2 regions of the Caballeronia sp. LZ024 genome follow, and region 1 is predicted to be linked to the other one. Evidence: riboswitches for the same ligand, from Rfam matches in the RefSeq annotation. Region 1 holds a riboswitch; the other holds the start of a gene.

Region 1 (9,528 bases):
AAGATCAGCGCGAGCGGCCGCGTGTAGAACCCGAGCACGATCGCGATGCCGACAAAGAATTCCACCACGATCGCGATGGCCGCCGACAGCGCGGGGATCGGCGCGCCCTCCTTCGCCATGTAGGCGACCGTGGCCGAGTAGGCCGTCAGCTTGCTCCAGCCGAAGATCAGGAAGAGGACCATCAGCAGGATGCGGGCGATCAGGATCAGCTCGTCCTTGCGGTTCTCGAAGAGGGTGTATCGCATGATGGTTCGCTCCCTGATGTTCCCGGCGGCCATGCACGGCGCGCCGGAACTTTGTTTGAGACGTTCGGGGCCCGAGCATCGATTACCGCGCTGCCTCGGCCCGCCGTCGCGCGCGTGCGGTCCAGCACGGACATGACTTCGCGCCATGTTCTCCGAATGGGTGCGCAGATCGCGGACATCGTCGTGCGGGCCCCGTGGAAGCGCATGACGATCGCCGATGCGTCGCTGCATTACGCATTCGACGATATGAAGCAAGTCTCGACTTCTTGTCAACGGCGTTGTTCAGCGTCACTGCGCAGTTTCAGGCGCGCGGCAATGCTCGCCAGAATGGCGAGCGAGCCGATCGTCTGGAGCAATGCTGACATCATGGCTGCTCTCCTTCATTGATGAACCGACGCGTCATCGGCCCGGCAAGGCCGGTGCGTAGGTTCGGACGAAGAACGCGAGCGTGATGCAGAACGTCAGCACGAGCGTGCACGCCCGCACGATCGCGGGCGACGCGCGCCGCCCGATCTGCGCGCCGCCATAGCCGCCGATGACCGCCGCGACCAGCATCGCGAGCGTCTCCGGCCAGTGGACCGCCTTCGCGATCACGAACGTGAGCACGGCCACCGCGTTCGCCGCGCTGACGAGCAGCGTGCGCGGCGCGTTCAGGCTCTTGATGTCGCGCGTGTCGAGCAGGCCCCACATCGCGATCATCATGATGCCGACCGCGCCGCCGAAGTAGCCGCCGTACACGCCGAGCCCGAACTGAATCGCGAGCACCGCCGACCCGCGAATGCGATAGCGCGCCCGCAGCGCGTCGCCGACACGTCGCCCGAATGCGAGCGCGAGGCTTGCGATCAAGAGCAGCCACGGCAGCACGAAGGAAAACGCCGCCGACGATGTCCGCAGCAGGAGAATCGCGCCCGCGAACCCGCCGATCAAGGTGGCGACGAGCAGCGAGCGCATCGTCGCCGAGCCGACCGGGCCGAGTCCGTCGCGATACGCCCACGCGCTCGCGACGCCGCCGGGGAACAGCGCGACCGTGCTCGAAGAGTTCGCCTGAACCGGTGGCACACCCGCAGCGATTAGCGCGGGCAGGCTGACGAACGAGCCGCCGCCCGCCAGCGCGTTCATCGCGCCGGCCAACAATCCCGCGCCGAAGACAAGAAAAAGAGAGTGCATACGAGGCATCCTAGCGGCGCGACGCCCATGCGGCAATCTGGCTTTTCCAATGCTAGACTTCGGCAAAACCGAAGGAAACCCAATGCGTTTCGATCTCACCGACATGCGGCTCTTCCTGACCGTCGTTGAGCGCGGCAGCCTGACGCGAGGCGCCGAAGCGATGCATCTCGCGCTCGCTTCCGTGAGCGAGCGCATCGCCGGGATGGAGGCCGCGCTCGGCGCGCCGTTGCTCGAACGCAATCGGCGCGGCGTGCGCGTGACCGCGGCGGGCGCCGCGCTCGTGCGCCATGCGCGCTCGATCCTGGGTCAGGTCGAACAGATGCGCGGCGAGTTGCGAACCTACGCGACAGGTCTCAAGGGACGCATTCGCCTGCTCTCCAACACGGCGGCGCTGGCCGCCTTCCTGCCGCCGCGCCTCGAACGCTTTCTGTCGACGTATCCGGATCTCTCCATCGATCTCGAAGAGCGGCCGAGCGCGGATATCGTGCAGGCACTCGCGGAAGGGCGCGCTGAACTCGGCGTCGTTGCCGATATCGCCGATCTCGCGATGCTGCAGACGCATCTCATCGCGCGCGATCAGCTCGTCGTGGTCGCCAGCCGGTCGCATCGTGCAGGCTTGGGCGCGTCGGTGTCGTTCGCGGACATCGTCGACGACCCGTTCGTCGGACTCGCCGATGCCGCGCTCGAAACGCATCTCGCCGAGCGTGCCTCGCGACTCGGGCGCCAGCTCAACTACCGCATCCAGATGCGCAGCATCTGGCATGTCGGCATGCTGGTCGAAGCGGGTATCGGTGTGGCGATATTGTCAGAGGCATCGACGGCGACGCTGCGCCGCCCGGGTCTCGCGATCGTGCCGCTTTCGGAGCCGTGGTCCGCACGGCGGCTTCATCTGTGCGCGCGCAACTTCGCAGCGCTCACACCGAATGCCGTGCTGCTCGCGCAACATCTGATCGATGGACGCGTCGAGATACTGCTCCCCGGTCAACCTTAGTTACGCGCGCATGATTGTGCGCCAGGCCGCATATGTGGGACTTCGTGCAAAAGGCAATGTCCGTATGGCAATGCTGGACACTCTATATCGTTAAGCGAACGAACTAATCATACGAGACGATTTCCGCCACCACATGGGATACGCAAGCGCAGCCAGAGCGCTCGCAGCGCGGCAACTTTTCCCGCTTCACGCACGCATTGCTGACGCATTTACCCGATGCGTCGCTTCACGATGTTTTTAGGTAACGCCAGCGATTGCGCTCTGACGCAAGACAAGACATTCTTTAGCTCGACTCATTCTCATTCAATCGATCTTGTGGAGTACAGACATGTCGCGTGACTTGCTTGTGCGGTCTTGTATCATCGGCAGTCTTGTTTGGCTGGCTAGTTGCGGAGGCGGCGGCGGAAGTCCGGCGACCTCCACGGGAGGCGGATCGACATCAGGCGCGACTCCGGCAAGCGGCGCAAGCGAGACGACCGCGCAGCCGCCGACCACCGCAAGCGAGCCCGCCGTGACCGCGCCGACGCTGGCCGCGGCCACCCCGGTAATCGACGGTACCGCGCTCGGCACCTCGACATGGAACGCGGGTTCGACGGCGACGGGCGGAATCGGCCAAGCCGTCGGCGGCCTCAACTGCGCCGCCCCGAGCAACTCATACACGTACTCGCACCTGTCGATCTACCAGAACGGACAGCTTCTCGCGCTGCCGGCGAACATCGGCACGGTCGCGCCGACGATGACCGCGCAAACCGGCTGCGTCTATCCCGTTCACACGGTCGATTCGTCCGGAAAAATCCGCATGGATGCCAGCACGAACGGGTCTTACACGCTCGGTCAGTTCTTCTCGATCTGGGGTGAACCGCTCTCGTCGACGAACATCGCCGGCTTGACGGGCACGCCCATCACGGCCTATGTCACGAACGGCGGCGTGCTCACGCAATACACCGGCGATCTCGCGAGCCTCGTGCTGCCCGCGCATGGCGAAGTGACGATCGTGATCGGCACGCCGCTCACGCAGATCCCGACCTATGCGTGGACCGATCCGCCGCCGTTCGCCACCTCGCCTATCACGCTCACCTACGGCGGCGTGGTCGGCAGCGCGTTCTGGGCGAACGGCGACACCGCGACGGGCGGCCAGGGCGCCGCGGTCGACGACATCGTCTGCGCGGCCGGCATGAGCGAGCTTTATCACGTGCACACGCACCTCGCGATCTTCAAGGACGGGCAATCGCTCGCGGTGCCGATGAACATCGGCCTTCCGGGACCGTGCAACTACGAGATGCACACGCACGACCAGACCGGCATCATCCACATCGAAACGCCGAACCTCAAGTCGTTCACGCTCGGCAAGTTCTTCGATATCTGGGGACAGCCGCTCTCGGCGACGAACGTCGCGGGCATCACTGGCACCGTAGTCGCCTATATCAACGACAACGGCGACGTGCGTCGCTATACGGGCGACTTGCGCGCGATCGAACTGACCTCGCATCGCGCGATCACGCTGCAGATCGGCACGCCGGTCAGCACGCTGCCGGTCTACGTATGGGCGAGCGAGGCACAGTAAGCGGAGGGGTGGTTTAAGGCAGGAGAAGGAGGACCGGCGGGCCTAATGGCCGCCGGTCAGCGACTTGCTGGTGTGGTCGAGCGCGCGTTCGATGTCGCGCAGAAAGTCGAGTGCGAGGGCGTCCGCTTCGGGCGTGCCCTCCGCGAAGTCGCTCGGGACGGCCTGCCCTTGCGCGCGGCGCATGGCGCACACGCGCGCGGCGACGAGGCGCGCGTCGTCGAAAAGCGCTTGGTCGACGCAAAAGGGAAATAGCACGCCCTGGTTCATGAAATGCGGACCCGCGTAGTCTCAGGCGAACTGGGCTGCCGGCAGGCCGGCCATGATGATCGCGGCGTGTGTCGGCGCGACGGTCGAGTTCTTCGGCGCCTGCGTGAGCGCCGTGAGCATCGCCTGGTCGTTGAAGCGGAAGAAGCACAGCAACTGGTCCGACGCAGCCAGCTTGACCACCTGCGCGAGCGTCAGGTTCGCCAGGATGTCGGCGATCTCCCGCGACAGCCCGAGGCGGAACATGCCGATCGCGCGGTCTTCACGCAACAGGCGCTGGGCCAGCATGATGTACGAAAGGTTGATCTCGCGAATCGCTTCTGAAGTCTCGGCGGTTTGCATGGCGTCTCCGGTCTGGCTGGGCGAACGGTCGTTCTGGACCGCTTCCCGTAACATTCGTTACATTTCGTAACAGGATGGATCGGAGTCTAAAGTCGCCGCAAACGATTAGCAATGGGTTTTCAGACGTTTTTTTCGGATGGAAAGAATTTCCAGGTAACTATTGCGCAAACCATTGCGCGCCCAGCCAGCCGGCGCGGTCCGGTTGGTCTACATGTAACAAACCGGCTTACTGTTGCGACTCGTCGTCGTCCTCGTCGTTCATCCCGAGCGCCCAGCGGATGTCGCGTGCGAAATCGAGGCTGACCTTTTCCCACTGCGGCGAGCCGAGTGCGAAATCGCGGGGATTGCTCCGGCCGCGCGCGCGCCGAATCGTCTCGATGCTCAGCGCGAGAGCAAATGCTTCGCCACGGAGCGGATGCATGCGGCCGAGCGGGAGGTCTTCGTCTTGTTCCATTGACCAGTTTTCGGCGCATGCAGAACAAACTTGAGGACGGTCGTGCGGCGCCGTCTGCGTCGCGATGCCGCGCAAGCGCTTGCGCGCACGCGGCTTTGTCGTGAAGCCGAAAAGACTTGCCAACAATAATCGCGGACGTTACCTTGCACCTGTTCTCGACATGCAGCGCGGGAGAGATCGTCAAGGCAACTGATGACGACGCCGACGGAGCAACCGCCCCGGAAACTCTCAGGCCCAAGGACCGCGCCGCAGGAACGATCTGGAGAGAGGCGCGACGCGCCCACCGAAGGGGATCTTCCGCCGCATCACCGCTTCAGCGTTTCACTGGCGTAAGAGAAACTCTCAGGTACATGGACAGATGGGGCATCGGCGCCGGAAGCCGACTCGCGCAATGAGCGCGGTCGAAGGCATCCGGCGATGCTCAATTCGATCTGGACCATGTCATGTCACGAATCGCCATCATCGGCGCCGGGATTACCGGCGTCACCACCGCTTACGCCCTCGCCCGCCGCGGCTTCCAGGTTACCGTCTACGAACGTCATCGCTATGCGGCGATGGAAACGTCGTTCGCGAACGGCGGCCAGCTCTCCGTCAGCAACGCCGAAGTCTGGAACCGCACGGCCACCGTGCTGAAGGGCCTGCGCTGGATGCTCACGCGCGACGCCCCGCTGCTCATGAATCCGTCGCCCTCGTGGCACAAGTATTCGTGGATGGGCGAATTCCTGCGCCAGATTCCGAACTACCGCGCGAACACCATCGAGACCGTGCGCCTCGCGCTTGCCGCGCGCGAGCATCTCTTTTCGATCGCCGAGCGCGAAGGCATCGCGTTCGACCTGGAACGGCGCGGCATCCTTCATATCTACAAGGATCGCCGAGACTACGACGCCGCCGCGAAGGTCAACGCGCTGCTGCGCGAAGGCGGCCTCGACCGCCATGCGGTCGGCGCGAGCGAGATCGGCCGCATCGAGCCCGCGTTGCAGGGCGAGTTTCATGGCGGCTTCTTCACGCCGTCGGATTCGACCGGCGACATCCACAAGTTCACGCGCGGTCTCGCCGATGCCTGCGCGCGTTACGGCGTCGAATTCCGCTACGACACGCAGATCGAGTCGATCCGGCAGGGCGGCGACGCGCGCATCTCGATCGACGCCCGCCACGATGGAGAACGGCGCGCCGACGTGTTCGAGCAGGTCGTCGTGTGTGCGGGCGTGCAAAGCCGCGCGTTCGCCGGCATGCTGGGCGACCAGGTTAACGTCTATCCGGTGAAGGGCTATTCGATCACCGTCTGTCTCGACGATGAACAGAGCCAGAACGCGGCCCCCTGGGTCAGCCTTCTCGACGACAACGCGAAGATCGTCACGAGCCGGCTCGGTGCCGATCGCTTTCGCGTCGCGGGCACGGCCGAGATCAACGGCTTCAATCGCGATATTCGCGCGGACCGCGTCGCGCCGCTCGTCGACTGGACGCGGCGTCTCTTCCCGCAGGTCTCGACCGCGCGCGTGATTCCGTGGGCCGGCCTGCGACCGATGTTGCCGAGCATGCTGCCGCGGGTCGGCGCCGGCAAGCTTCCGGGCGTGTACTACAACACCGGGCACGGGCATCTCGGCTGGACGCTGTCGGCGGCGACGGCCGAGTCGATCGCCGAGACGATCCAGCACGGCGCGGGCCGCCGCAAGCCCGCGGGCGTACGCACATCCCGGCCCGCGCCGGTGCGCTCGTAACACGCACGAAGGTTCACTCGCGGCGGCCGGCCAGCACTTCGTCGATCAGTCCGTAGTCGCGCGCCTCGACCGCCGACATGAAGTTGTCGCGGTCGGTGTCGCGCGCGATCTCTTCGACCGTCTTGCCGGTGCGCTCCGCCGTGATCGCGTTCAGACGCTCGCGCAGGTACAGGACTTCCTGCGCCTGGATCGCGACGTCGGCGGCGGTGCCCTGCGAGCCGCCCGACGGCTGGTGGATCATGATGCGCGCGTTGGGCAGCGCGAAGCGCTTGCCCTTCGTTCCCGCGTTCAGCAGGAACGTGCCCATGCTCGCCGCGAAGCCGGTGCAGAGCGTCGAGACGTCGGGGCGCACGAACTGCATCGTGTCGTAGATCGCCATCCCGTCGTAGACGGAGCCGCCCGGCGAGTTGATGTAAAGGGCGATATCCTTGTCGGGATTCTCCGCTTCCAGAAACAGCAATTGCGCGACGACGAGGCTCGCCGTCTGGTCGTTGACCGGTCCGACGAGAAACACGATGCGCTCGCGCAAGAGGCGCGAATAGACGTCGTAGGCACGCTCGCCGCGTCCCGATTGCTCGATGACGGTCGGCACGAGATTGAGGCTCGTCGGGTTGCGCTTGTGCAGGTTCATCGCGGCTCCGTTTCGTATGAAGTGGCTGGATCGCGCCGTTGCGCTCTCCTCCCCTTGACGACCGGCCGGTGCCCGCCGTGACGCGCGCAAAAAAATACCGCCGCGCTGTCACATTCGCGTGGCGCCGCGCGTCATGCCTTGAAGCGCCATCACATCGAGCAGAGGAACCATGCGCATGACAACCGACCCGGACGACGCCACCGCCTCGCGGACCGCGGTCTTCGAAACACTGCGGGCGCGCATTCATTCGATCGCGCAGCGCATCGTCGGCAACCGGGCGGACGCCGAGGACATCGTCCAGGACACGTTCGTCCGGTGGTACACGTCGTCCGCCGACGACGTGCGCGTGCCCGCCGCATGGTTCACGACGGTCGCGACGCGCCTTGCGATCGATCACGTCCGCCGCGCGCGTCGCGAGCGCGAGAAACTCGACGAAGCATTGCCCGCGCCGGCCGACGAGGCATCGGTTCCGTCGGCGGAAGACCGGATCGAGCAGGCGTCGCAGGTCGCGCATGGCGTGCGCCTGCTGTTCGAACGGCTCGGTCCCGAAGAACGCGCGGCGCTTTTGCTGCACGAAGCGTTCGATGCGGACTACGCGAGCATCGCGGCGGCGCTCGGGCGCACGCCCGCGCATTGCCGTCAGATGGTGCATCGCGCGAAGGCGCGCATCCTCGATGACAACGCGCGGTCGACCGGACGCGCGCGTGCGGAAGACGACGCCGTCGCCACGCTCGTCGATGCCATCGCCCGGCAGGACCGCGACGCCGTTCTCCGACCAATGCGCCCGCAAACAGCGGCGCCGGAAGCACGAGCGCGCGCCGGTACGCTCGCGACGCTGGAAACGGCGGCACTCATCGTGCGCTTGCGGTGCGGCGCTGCATCGACGGCGATAGCGGCATTCGACTGACCGATGGCATGACTGCTCGCGGCACGGCTTCGGCGTAACATAGGCTGCGCTTCTCGCGAGGCCAGGCCCCGCGCCACTTCCAGCCGATCACGGAGACCGTCTCATGCCAAAGACCGCAGGATCCATGGTGACTTTTCGCCGCCCCGACGGACAGGACGTAGCGGGCTATCTCGCGCAGCCGGACAAGGCCGAAGGCGCGCCCGCCATCGTCGTGATCCAGGAATGGTGGGGGCTGAACGACCAGATCCGCGGCGTCGCGGACCGTTTCGCGCGATGCGGCTACCGGGCGCTCGTGCCCGACCTGTTCCACGGCAAATCGACGGTCGAAGAGGAAGAGGCGAGCCATCTGCTCGGCGCGCTCGATTTCGGCGACGCCACCTCGCAGGACATTCGCGGCGCCGTCCAGTACCTGAAGGAAGGATCGGGGCGCGTCGGCGTGACGGGCTACTGCATGGGCGGCGCGCTCACGCTGCTTGCGCTGTGCCAGGTTCCGGACGTGGCCGCGGGCGTCGTATGGTACGGCTTCCCGCCGCTCGACTACATCGATGCATCCGCGATCAAGGTGCCCGTGCAAGGCCACTGGGCCGCGCAGGACGAATTTTTTCCGGCTGCGACGGTCGACGCGCTCGAAGCGAAGCTGCGCGAGGCCGACGTCGATTTCGAGTTCCACCGCTATCTCGCCCATCATGCGTTCGCGAACGAAACGGCCGCCGGGCCGGGCCGCATCGCGCGCACGCAGTTCGATCCGGTCTGGTCGCAGATGGCGTGGGACCGGACGCTGACGTTTTTCGGGCGCACGCTGTGGGAAGGTTCGCCTGGGCTCGAAGCGGCGCGTCCATGACAGCCGGATCGCGTGCGCCGGGCTCTAGTTGAGCCCAGCCAGCCGCGCGTACAGATCGTCGATCGGCATCGGCTTCGCGAAGTAGTGATCGAATCCCGCTTCGTCGGCGCTCTGCCGGAAGTCGGGCGTCGTATAGCCGCTCAGCGCCACGAGACAGAGCGGCCGGCCCCGCGCCTTCTCCCGCAGTCCGCGCGCGACCTCGAAGCCCGTCATGTCGGGGAGACCGATGTCGATCACCGCCACCGAGGGCGTGAAGGATTCGGCCAATTCGAACGCCGACGCGCCGTCGAACGCCACCTCGCACTGGTGTCCGCCCATCGTGAGCAGCGCTTCGAGCGCCTCGGCGGCGTCGCGGTTGTCGTCGACGATCAGGATGCGCTGCGCGCGCTGCTGCGGCATGGCAG
Region 2 (9,528 bases), on a different contig from region 1:
GCGTCAGGACTTCTGCAACATCGCCTTGAGCATCGCCATGCGGTCCTTCGGCGTCATCGGCGCTTCGTCTTCGGTCGGCGGCGGCGCGTCGTCGAGCAGCATTTCGGGGATGAACCGCGACGGCTCGCACACCACCGTCTCCCGGGCGCGCTTTCTCTTCTTGCACCAGTTCAGATGCAGACTGCGCTGCGCCCGCGTGATCGCGACGTACATCAGCCGCCGCTCTTCCTCGATACGCCCCTCGTCGACCGGACCGTCGTCCGAGCCGGCGCCGCCACGATGCGGCATGATCCCTTCCTCGACGCCCACCAAGAACACGTGCGGATATTCGAGCCCTTTCGACGCGTGCACCGTCGAGAGCCGCACCGCGTCGGGGTCTTCGTCCTTGCCTTCGAGCATCGACATCAGCGCGACCGTCTGGATCAGGCCGAGCAGGTTCTTGCCTTCGTCACCGAAACCGTCGGCGTTGTCGTAGCTCGTCTGCTCCGCGTCGCCCGACGGCTCCGGCTTCGTACCCTTTCGCTTGAGCCACTCGCAGAACTCCAGCACGTTCTGCCACTTCGACTGCGCCTGCCGCTCGTCGTGCGCATCGTACAGATACGCCTCGTAGTGGATCGCTTCCATCATGTCGTCGAGGACGGTCGTCGCCGGATCGCGGGCGGCGCGGTCGGCGAGGCGCTGCATCCATTCGCAGAACGTGCGCAGCGGCTCGACCTGCCGCGCGGAAAGCCGCGCCTCGATGCCGCCCATGAACACCGCCTCGAACAGCGACACCTTCGCCGCGCCCGCAAACGACCCGAGCGCTTCGAGCGTCGTGTTGCCGACCCCGCGCCGCGGCGTCGTGATCGCGCGGATGAACGCGGGATCGTCGTCGGGATTCGCGATCAGACGCAGGTACGCGATGATGTCCTTGATCTCGGCCTTGTCGAAGAACGACTGTCCGCCCGAGAGCACGTAGGGAATCCGCTCGCGGCGCAACACCTGTTCGAAGATGCGCGCCTGAAAATTGCCGCGATACAAAATGGCGTAGTCGCGAAACGCCGCGCGCCGCTCGAACTTGTGCGCCGACAGGCGAAACACGACCGATTCCGCCTCGTGCTCTTCGTCGTTGCAGCCGGTGACGGTGATCGTGTCGCCCATGCCGTGCTCGGACCAGAGCTTCTTCTCGAAGAGCTTCGGATTGTTCGCGATGACGTTGTTCGCCGCCGTGAGAATGCGCACCGTCGAGCGATAGTTCTGCTCCAGCTTGACCACATGCAGCTTCGGGAAATCCTTGCCCAGTTGCGCGAGGTTTTCGAGCGTCGCGCCGCGCCAGCCGTAGATCGCCTGATCGTCGTCGCCGACGGCCGTGAATGCCGCGCGCGGGCCGGCCAGGAGCTTCAGCAATTCATACTGGCAGGTGTTCGTGTCCTGATATTCGTCGATCAGCAGATAGCGCAGGCGGTTCTGCCACTTGTCGCGCACCTGCTCGTTTTCCGCGAAAAGCTGCGCGGGACGCAGGATCAGATCGTCGAAATCGAGCGCCTGGTACGCGTGCAGCGTCGCCGCGTAGCTGCGGTAGACGATCGCCGCCTGATGCTCGTCCTCGTTCGCGGCCAGCACGGAGGCTTGATCCGGCGACACCATCGCGTTCTTCCAGAGCGAGATGATCGACTGGATCTTGCGGATCAGGCCCTTGTCGGTCGTGCCGAGTTGCTCCTGCACCATGCCGAAGCAGTCGTCGGCGTCCATGATCGAAAACTGCGGCTTCAGTCCGACGTGCGCCGCTTCCTGACGCATGATCTGCACGCCGAGCGAGTGAAAGGTGCAGATCGTCAACTGGTTGACGGGCACCTTGCGGCCTTCCTTGCCGGGCGTCGTGAGCGTCTTGCCTTCGAGCAGCTTCGCCGTGCGCTCGCGCATTTCGAGCGCGGCCTTGTTCGTGAAGGTGAGCGCGGCGATATGCTTCGGCTCGAAACCGCGACGCTCGATCAAATGGGCGATCTTTTGCGTGATCACGCGCGTCTTGCCGCTGCCGGCGCCGGCGAGCACGAGACAGGGACCATCGAGATAACGCACCGCTTCGCTTTGCGCGGCGTTCAGACCTGCGGACATCGTGTGTGGACTTTGAGAGGCGTTGGGCGGAAGGCTCTCGACACCGCCGGATGGACAGCGAAACCGGGCGCCGTCGAGACGCACGCAATTTCGAGAGACGCGATGTTAACACGGCGATCGACGTCTTCGATCTGGCCCTGTGCGCCGCCATCGACCGGTCAAATATGCCGTCCGGCATGGCATGGCGTGCCACAATATCGCGACACCCACGCACGAGGATGCCCGCATGAGTTCCCTACTGAAAGTCGGCGTGATGGGCTACGGCCTGGCCGGCGCGACGTTCCACGCGCCCGTCATCGAGCACTGCGGGCGCGCGAGCGTCGCCGCGATCGCGACGAGCCAGTCCGAGCGCGCGCAGGCCGATTATCCGAAGGCGGCGATCGTCGCTGATTTCGACGCGCTCGTCGCCATCGACGAAATCGAATGCATCGTGATCGCGACGCCCAACGACACGCACTTCGACCTCGCGCGCCGGGCGCTGGAAGCGGGCAAGCACGTGGTCGTCGACAAGCCAGTGACGCTGTCCGCCGCCGCCGCACGCACGCTCGCCGATCTCGCGGCCGCGCGCGGCCTGCTGTTCGCGCCCTTTCACAACCGGCGCTGGGACGGCGATTTCATCACGTTGCGCGCGCTGATCGAAAGCGGGCGGCTCGGACGCGTGACGCATTTCGAATCGCATTTCGACCGTTTCCGCCCGAAAGTGCCGCAGCGATGGCGCGAGGAAACGTCGCGCGGAGGCGGTCTGCTGTTCGATCTCGGGCCGCATCTGATCGATCAGGCGCTCACGCTGTTCGGCGCGCCGCAGACCGTTTTCGCGACGGTCCGGCAGCACCGCGACCACGCGCACGCGCCAGATTACGTGCATCTGCTGCTCGGCTACGGCGACAAGGAAGTCGTCCTGCACGCTACCGCGCTCGCGGCGCTCGAACCGCCGCGGTTTTCCGTCCACGGAACGCGCGGCAGTTATGTGAAGAACGGGCTCGACACGCAGGAAGATCAGCTGAAAGCGGGCCTGCGTCCGGGCGACGCCGAATTCGCAAAAAATCCGCCCGGCCTCCTGCGCGAAGTCGACGGCGATCACGATCTGCGCCAGGAATTCGCCACGCGCGACGGCGCCTACGCCGACTACTATCGCGCGCTGGCAGCGTCGATCCAGGACAAGAAGCCGTTCCCGGTTTCGGCGCAGGACGCGGTCGACGTGATGACGATCATCGAACTCGCGATGGAAAGCGACGCCGAAGGGCGGCGCGTGGCATTCAGGCGGCTGTGAAGCCCGGGCGGCGTGCCACTCGGCGGTTTCCTAATCTGTTTGACAAGCCTAATACGGTCGCGTAAATTCGCCGCACGCGTCGGGAGAGCGCGTGGCCGCAGGTTTTGCGCGCCGCGCCGCCGAAGGGGCACACCCGCAAACTCTCAGGCAAAAGGACCGGCCGCGTCGAGGAAATCGTTCGTTCAGAACCGTTTCTTCGCACTCTGGAGAGCGGCACGGCCGGGATGGAAACAATCGGCTGGTGCCCACCGAAGGGGCGCGCGATGGGCCGCATACCGGGTCCGCGCAATCTCTCAGGTACCGAGGACAGAGGGGTCATGCTTCGATCCGCCACGCGGTTTGGGCTTTGCATGCTGCATTTGCGATCACGCAAAGACGCAGCCTGAAAAGCCGAAACCGCCGGTGAAGTCGAAGCATGGCCTTTTTTGTTTTTGCGACCCGAGGCCCCGATGACCGAACTTCAACACACGCCCCTCCACGCCGCTCACCTCGCGCTCAACGCGCGCATGGTCGACTTCGGCGGCTGGGACATGCCCGTCAACTACGGCTCGCAGATCGACGAACACAAGGCCGTGCGCACCGACGCCGGCATGTTCGACGTGTCGCACATGCGCGTCGTCGATTTCACCGGCGGCCCGGTGCGCGACTTCTTCAAGCTCGCGATCGCCAATAACGTCGACAAGCTCACCACGCCCGGAAAGGCGCTCTACTCCTGCCTGCTCAACAGCAAAGGCGGCGTGATCGACGACCTGATCGTCTACTTTTTCGCCGAAGACCATTTTCGCGTCGTCGTGAACGCGAGCACCGCCGAGAAGGACATTGCGTGGTTCGGCCAGCTGAACGCCGAAGGCGAATTCGGCCTGACGATCACGCCGCGCCGCGATCTGGCGATCGTCGCCGTGCAGGGTCCGAACGCGCGCGAAAAAGTCTGGCAAGTGGTGCCGGAGACGCGCGCCGCGACCGAATCGATCAAGCCGTTCAACGCCGTGACGTTCCCCTCGACGCCCTTCGGCGAACTGATGCTCGCCCGCACCGGCTACACCGGCGAGGACGGCTTCGAGATCCTCGTGCTGGACGCGCACGTCGAAGCGCTTTGGGACGCACTGAAGGCGCAGGGCGTGAAGCCCGCAGGCCTCGGCGCACGCGACACGCTGCGGCTCGAAGCCGGCATGAACCTCTACGGCCAGGACATGGACGAAAACGTCTCGCCGCTCGACGCGGGCCTCGCGTGGACCGTCGACATGAAATCGTCGCGCGATTTCATCGGGCGCACGGCGCTCGAAGCGGACGGCCAGAAGTCGAATTTCGTCGGACTGATTCTGCACAAGGAAAACGGCCGCGCCGGTGGCGTGCTTCGTGCTCACCAGAAAGTCGTCACGCCGGCGGGCGAGGGCGAGATCACGAGCGGCACGTTTTCCCCGTCGATGCAGGAATCGATCGCGTTCGCCCGGGTGCCGGCGAGCGTGAATCCGGGCGACGTCGTGCAGGTCGTGATCCGCGACAAGCAACTTCCCGCTAGCGTGGTAAAACTGCCCTTCGTGCGCAACGGCAAGGTGCTCGCGAGCCTCTGACGAGGCCGCGCCGCACGGCGCAGCGCATGTCCGAACCCTACTCTCAAGAACCACGCACAGGAGCATCCAATGAGCATCCCGGCCGAACTGAAATACACCGAATCGCACGAATGGGTCCGCACCGAAGCTGACGGCACGCTCGCCATCGGCATCACCGATCACGCGCAGGAAGCGCTCGGCGACATCGTGTTCGTCGAACTGCCGGCGGCGGGCAAGACCGTGACGGCGGGCGACGCGATCGCGGTCATCGAATCGGTGAAGGCGGCGTCCGACATCTACGCGCCGGTCTCGGGCGAAATCGTCGCGGCCAACGACGCGCTGACGAGCGGCCCCGACCAGATCAACGGCGCGCCGTATGAAAGCTGGCTCTTCAAGATCAAGCCGGCCGCTGACGCAAGCCTCGACAAGCTGCTCGACGCCGCCGGCTACGGCCAGTCGATCGGCGAATAATCTCTTAATCGACGGTGCGGTTTTCGCGGACGCAAGCCGCCGGAAACCGCACCCGCAGGAATTCACATGAAGCTCGACACTCCGGATCGCCTGATGAACCGCTCATCCCTGTCCCTCGCCGCGCTCGAATGCCACGATGCATTCGCCGAGCGGCACATCGGTCCCGATTCCGCCGACCAGCGCGCGATGCTCGACGCGCTCGGCTTCGCCTCGCGCGCGGCGTTCATCGACGCGGTGATCCCGGAGTCGATCCGCCGTCAGGAAACCTTGCCGCTCGGCGCCGCGTTGGGTCCCTTCGCGCAGCCGAAGAGCGAGGCTGAAGCGCTCGCGTCGCTCAGGAAGCTCGCGGATCAGAATCTGGTGTTCCGGACGTACATCGGTCAGGGCTATTACGGCACGCACACGCCGGCTGTGATCCTGCGCAACGTGCTGGAAAATCCGGCCTGGTACACGGCGTACACGCCGTATCAGCCGGAGATTTCGCAAGGGCGCCTGGAGGCGCTCCTGAACTTCCAGCAGATGGTGATCGATTTGACCGGCCTCGCGATCTCGAACGCGTCGCTGCTCGACGAAGCCACCGCCGCCGCCGAAGCGATGACGCTTTTGCAACGCGTCGGCAAGCCGAAGTCGAACGTGTTTTACGTCGCCGACGACGTATTGCCGCAGACGATCGAAGTCGTGCGGACACGCGCGAAGCCGATCGGCGTGGACGTGAAGGTCGGGCCGGCCGAGGACGCTGCTTCGGCGAATGCGTTCGGCGTGCTGCTGCAATACCCGGGCGCGAACGGTGACGTGCGCGACTACCGCGCGCTCACCGAAGCGATTCACGCGGCGGGCGGTTACGTGGTCGCCGCCGCCGATCTGCTCGCGCTCACGCTGCTGACGCCGCCGGGCGAATGGGGCGCGGATGTCGCGGTCGGCAATACGCAGCGGTTCGGCGTGCCGGTCGGCTTCGGCGGTCCGCACGCGGCGTACATGGCCGTGCGCGACGAATTCAAACGCCAGATGCCGGGGCGGCTGGTGGGCGTGACCGTCGACGCGCAGGGCAAGCACGCGCTGCGTCTCGCACTGCAAACGCGCGAACAGCACATCCGCCGCGAGAAGGCGACGTCGAATGTGTGTACCGCGCAGGCGTTGCTCGCGATCATGGCGAGCATGTACGCGGTCTATCACGGCCCGCACGGTCTGAAGACGATCGCGCTGCGCGTGAACCGCGTCGCGTCGATCTTCGCGGCGGGCGTCCAGAAGCTCGGCTACGCGCTCGCAAACGAAACGTTCTTCGACACGGTGACCATCCAGAGCGGCGCGAACACCACGGCGCTGCATCAGGCTGCTTCCGCCGCGCACATCAACCTGCGTCATGTGGATGCGCAGCATGTGGGCGTGTCGCTCGACGAAACCACCACCCGCGACGACCTGACGAAGCTCTTCGCGCTCTTCGCGGAAGTCGCGGGCAAGACGGAAACCTTCGACATCGACGCGCTCGATGGCGCGCTCAAGGAATCGCTGCCCGCCCATCTGCATCGCACGAGCGAATTCCTCACGCACCCGGTCTTCAACCGTCACCATTCCGAGCACGAAATGCTGCGCTATCTGCGCAGTCTCGCCGACAAGGACCTCGCGCTCGACCGCACGATGATCCCGCTCGGCTCGTGCACGATGAAGCTCAACGCGACCTCGGAAATGCTGCCGGTCACGTGGCCCGAATTCGCGCAGATCCATCCGTTCGCGCCGGCCGAGCAGACCGTCGGCTATCGCACGATGATCGATCAGCTCGAACAGATGCTCGTCGCGTGCACGGGTTATGCGGCCGTGTCGCTGCAGCCGAACGCCGGCTCGCAAGGCGAGTACGCGGGGCTGCTCATCATCCATGCGTACCACGAGTCGCGCGGCGAAGGGCATCGCAATGTCTGCCTGATTCCGGCTTCCGCGCACGGCACCAATCCGGCGTCCGCGCAGATGGCGGGCATGCAGGTTGTCGTGGTCGCGTGCGATGCGAACGGCAACGTCGATATCGACGACCTCAAGGCGAAAGCCGAGAAGCATTCGGCGAATCTCGCGGCGATCATGATTACGTATCCGTCGACGCACGGCGTGTTCGAGCGCAACGTCCGCGAAATCTGCGAGATCGTGCACGCGCACGGCGGCCAGGTGTACGTCGACGGCGCCAACATGAACGCGATGGTCGGCCTGACCGCACCCGGCCAGTTCGGCGGCGACGTGTCGCACCTGAACCTGCACAAGACCTTCTGCATTCCGCACGGCGGCGGCGGACCGGGCGTCGGCCCCGTCGCGGTCGGCGCGCATCTTGCGAAGTTCCTGCCGAACCAGCACTCGACCGGCTATCAGCGCGACGAAAGCGGTATCGGCGCGGTGTCGTCGGCGCCTTACGGCTCGGCCGCAATCCTGCCGATCTCGTGGATGTATATCGCGATGATGGGCGCGAAGGGCCTCACCGCCGCGACCGAAAGCGCGATTCTCGCGGCGAACTACGTGGCGAATCGTCTCGCGCCGCACTATCCGGTGCTTTACAGCGGACCGGGCGGACTGGTTGCGCACGAATGCATTCTCGACGTGCGGCCGATCAAGGAATCGAGCGGCATTTCGGTGGAAGACGTCGCCAAGCGCCTGATCGATTTCGGCTTCCACGCGCCGACGATGAGCTTCCCGGTGCCGGGCACGCTGATGGTCGAACCGACGGAATCGGAGTCGAAGGAAGAACTCGACCGCTTCATCGACGCGATGATCCGGATTCGCGAGGAGATTCGCGCGGTGGAGGAAGAGCGCGCCGATCGCGAGGACAATCCGCTGAAGCACGCGCCGCACACGGCGGCCGTCGTGACCGCCGACGACTGGACGCACACGTACACGCGCGAGCAGGCGGCGTATCCGCTGAAGTCGCTCGTCGCGCGCAAGTACTGGCCGCCGGTCGGCCGCGCGGATAACGCCTATGGCGACCGCAACCTGATGTGCTCGTGCGTGCCGGTGTCGGAATACGACGACTGACGTGGACATCGCCAGACCGCCCGGAAGCTTCGGGCGGTTTTTGCTTCAGCCGCCCAATCCCGGCTAACATCTCACCCCGAACCAAAGCCAATCAAGGGAGTTCGCATGGCGCTGAAGGTGCGAGTGGGGAACGAGGCGGGCCGTCGATGGCACATGCAGACAGCGCTCGCCGCGATTGCGCTGACGGCCGCGGTCGCGACGCAGGGCGCGCACGCCGCGATGAATTTCTGCGCCGCGCCCGCGATGCAGTCGAGCGAGCGCACCAATGCCGATCCCGGCGTGCGGGCGCTGGTGAAGATGGTGCAGTCGCACGTCAACGACCAGCCGAAGGCGCGCGCGAAGCTGCACACCGAAGGCACGCTGCCGCACGAGGGCATCTACGACGAGAGCGTCGAAGCGGAGAAGGACCTCGGCCTCATGCGCGACGCCGCGCTCGCCTGGCGCGCGACCGGCGACGAGCGCTATCTGCGGCTCGTCGAGCGCTTCCTGCTCGCGTGGGTCACGACTTACCAGCCGAGCTTCAATCCGATCGACGAAACGAACTTCGAGTCGCTGATCCTCGCCTATGATTTGACTGCGAGCGCGCTGCCGGTCAAGACGCGCAATGCGGCGAACGCGTTCATCTCCAAGATGGTGACGGGTTATGTCGAGGACATCGACAAGCAGAAACGGCCGCTCGAAGGCACGTATCGCAACAACTGGCAGAGTCATCGCGTGAAGCTGATCTCGATGGGCGCGTTCACCATCGACGATCGCAAGATGATCAACGCGGCGCAGCGTCTTTTCGTCGAGCATATCGGCGACAACATTGCGCCGGACGGCTCGACCGTCGATTTCGCCGAGCGCGACGCGCTGCGCTATGTCACCTACGATCTTCAGCCGCTCGTGACGGCGGCGCTCGCGGCGCGGCGTCATAACCGCAACTGGATCGCGGACCGCGCGCCTTCCGGCGCGACGCTCGCCGCCGCGCTCAACTGGCTCACGCCGTATGCGCTCGGCACGAAGACGCACGAAGAGTTCGTTCATTCGTCCGTGCCGTTCGACGCCAAACGGCGCGAAGCGGGTCTGCCGGGCTATTCGGGCCAGTGGGACCCGAAGAATGCGGCGGAACTGTTTCATCTCGCGGCGCGTCTCGAC

Evidence for each region. Region 1 has a riboswitch for glycine ahead of QCE48_RS22350 (D-amino acid dehydrogenase). Riboswitches for the same ligand answer to the same signal wherever they lie in the genome.
Region 2: it holds a riboswitch for glycine, as region 1 does, so the genes downstream of both, gcvT (glycine cleavage system aminomethyltransferase GcvT) here and QCE48_RS22350 (D-amino acid dehydrogenase) in region 1, are expected to answer to the same signal.

What each region holds. Positions count from the first base shown of each region.
Region 1 is NZ_JARUXL010000004.1:35,447-44,974, reverse strand. Features, by position in the region: gene QCE48_RS22385 (DoxX family protein) at 1-245, opposite strand, end outside; gene QCE48_RS22380 (sulfite exporter TauE/SafE family protein) at 645-1,412, opposite strand; gene QCE48_RS22375 (LysR substrate-binding domain-containing protein) at 1,495-2,403, shown strand; gene QCE48_RS22370 (hypothetical protein) at 2,732-3,967, shown strand; gene QCE48_RS22365 (hypothetical protein) at 4,010-4,222, opposite strand; gene flhD (flagellar transcriptional regulator FlhD) at 4,256-4,573, opposite strand; gene QCE48_RS22355 (hypothetical protein) at 4,800-5,102, opposite strand; glycine riboswitch at 5,186-5,281, shown strand; glycine riboswitch at 5,285-5,387, shown strand; gene QCE48_RS22350 (D-amino acid dehydrogenase) at 5,471-6,745, shown strand; gene clpP (ATP-dependent Clp endopeptidase proteolytic subunit ClpP) at 6,759-7,376, opposite strand; gene QCE48_RS22340 (sigma-70 family RNA polymerase sigma factor) at 7,552-8,283, shown strand; gene QCE48_RS22335 (dienelactone hydrolase family protein) at 8,387-9,124, shown strand; gene QCE48_RS22330 (ATP-binding protein) at 9,149-9,528, opposite strand, start outside.
Region 2 is NZ_JARUXL010000001.1:3,336,145-3,345,672, forward strand. Features, by position in the region: gene QCE48_RS15110 (UvrD-helicase domain-containing protein) at 4-2,094, opposite strand; gene QCE48_RS15115 (oxidoreductase) at 2,321-3,364, shown strand; glycine riboswitch at 3,435-3,534, shown strand; glycine riboswitch at 3,558-3,684, shown strand; gene gcvT (glycine cleavage system aminomethyltransferase GcvT) at 3,814-4,935, shown strand; gene gcvH (glycine cleavage system protein GcvH) at 5,005-5,385, shown strand; gene gcvP (aminomethyl-transferring glycine dehydrogenase) at 5,452-8,391, shown strand; gene QCE48_RS15135 (alginate lyase family protein) at 8,497-9,528, shown strand, end outside.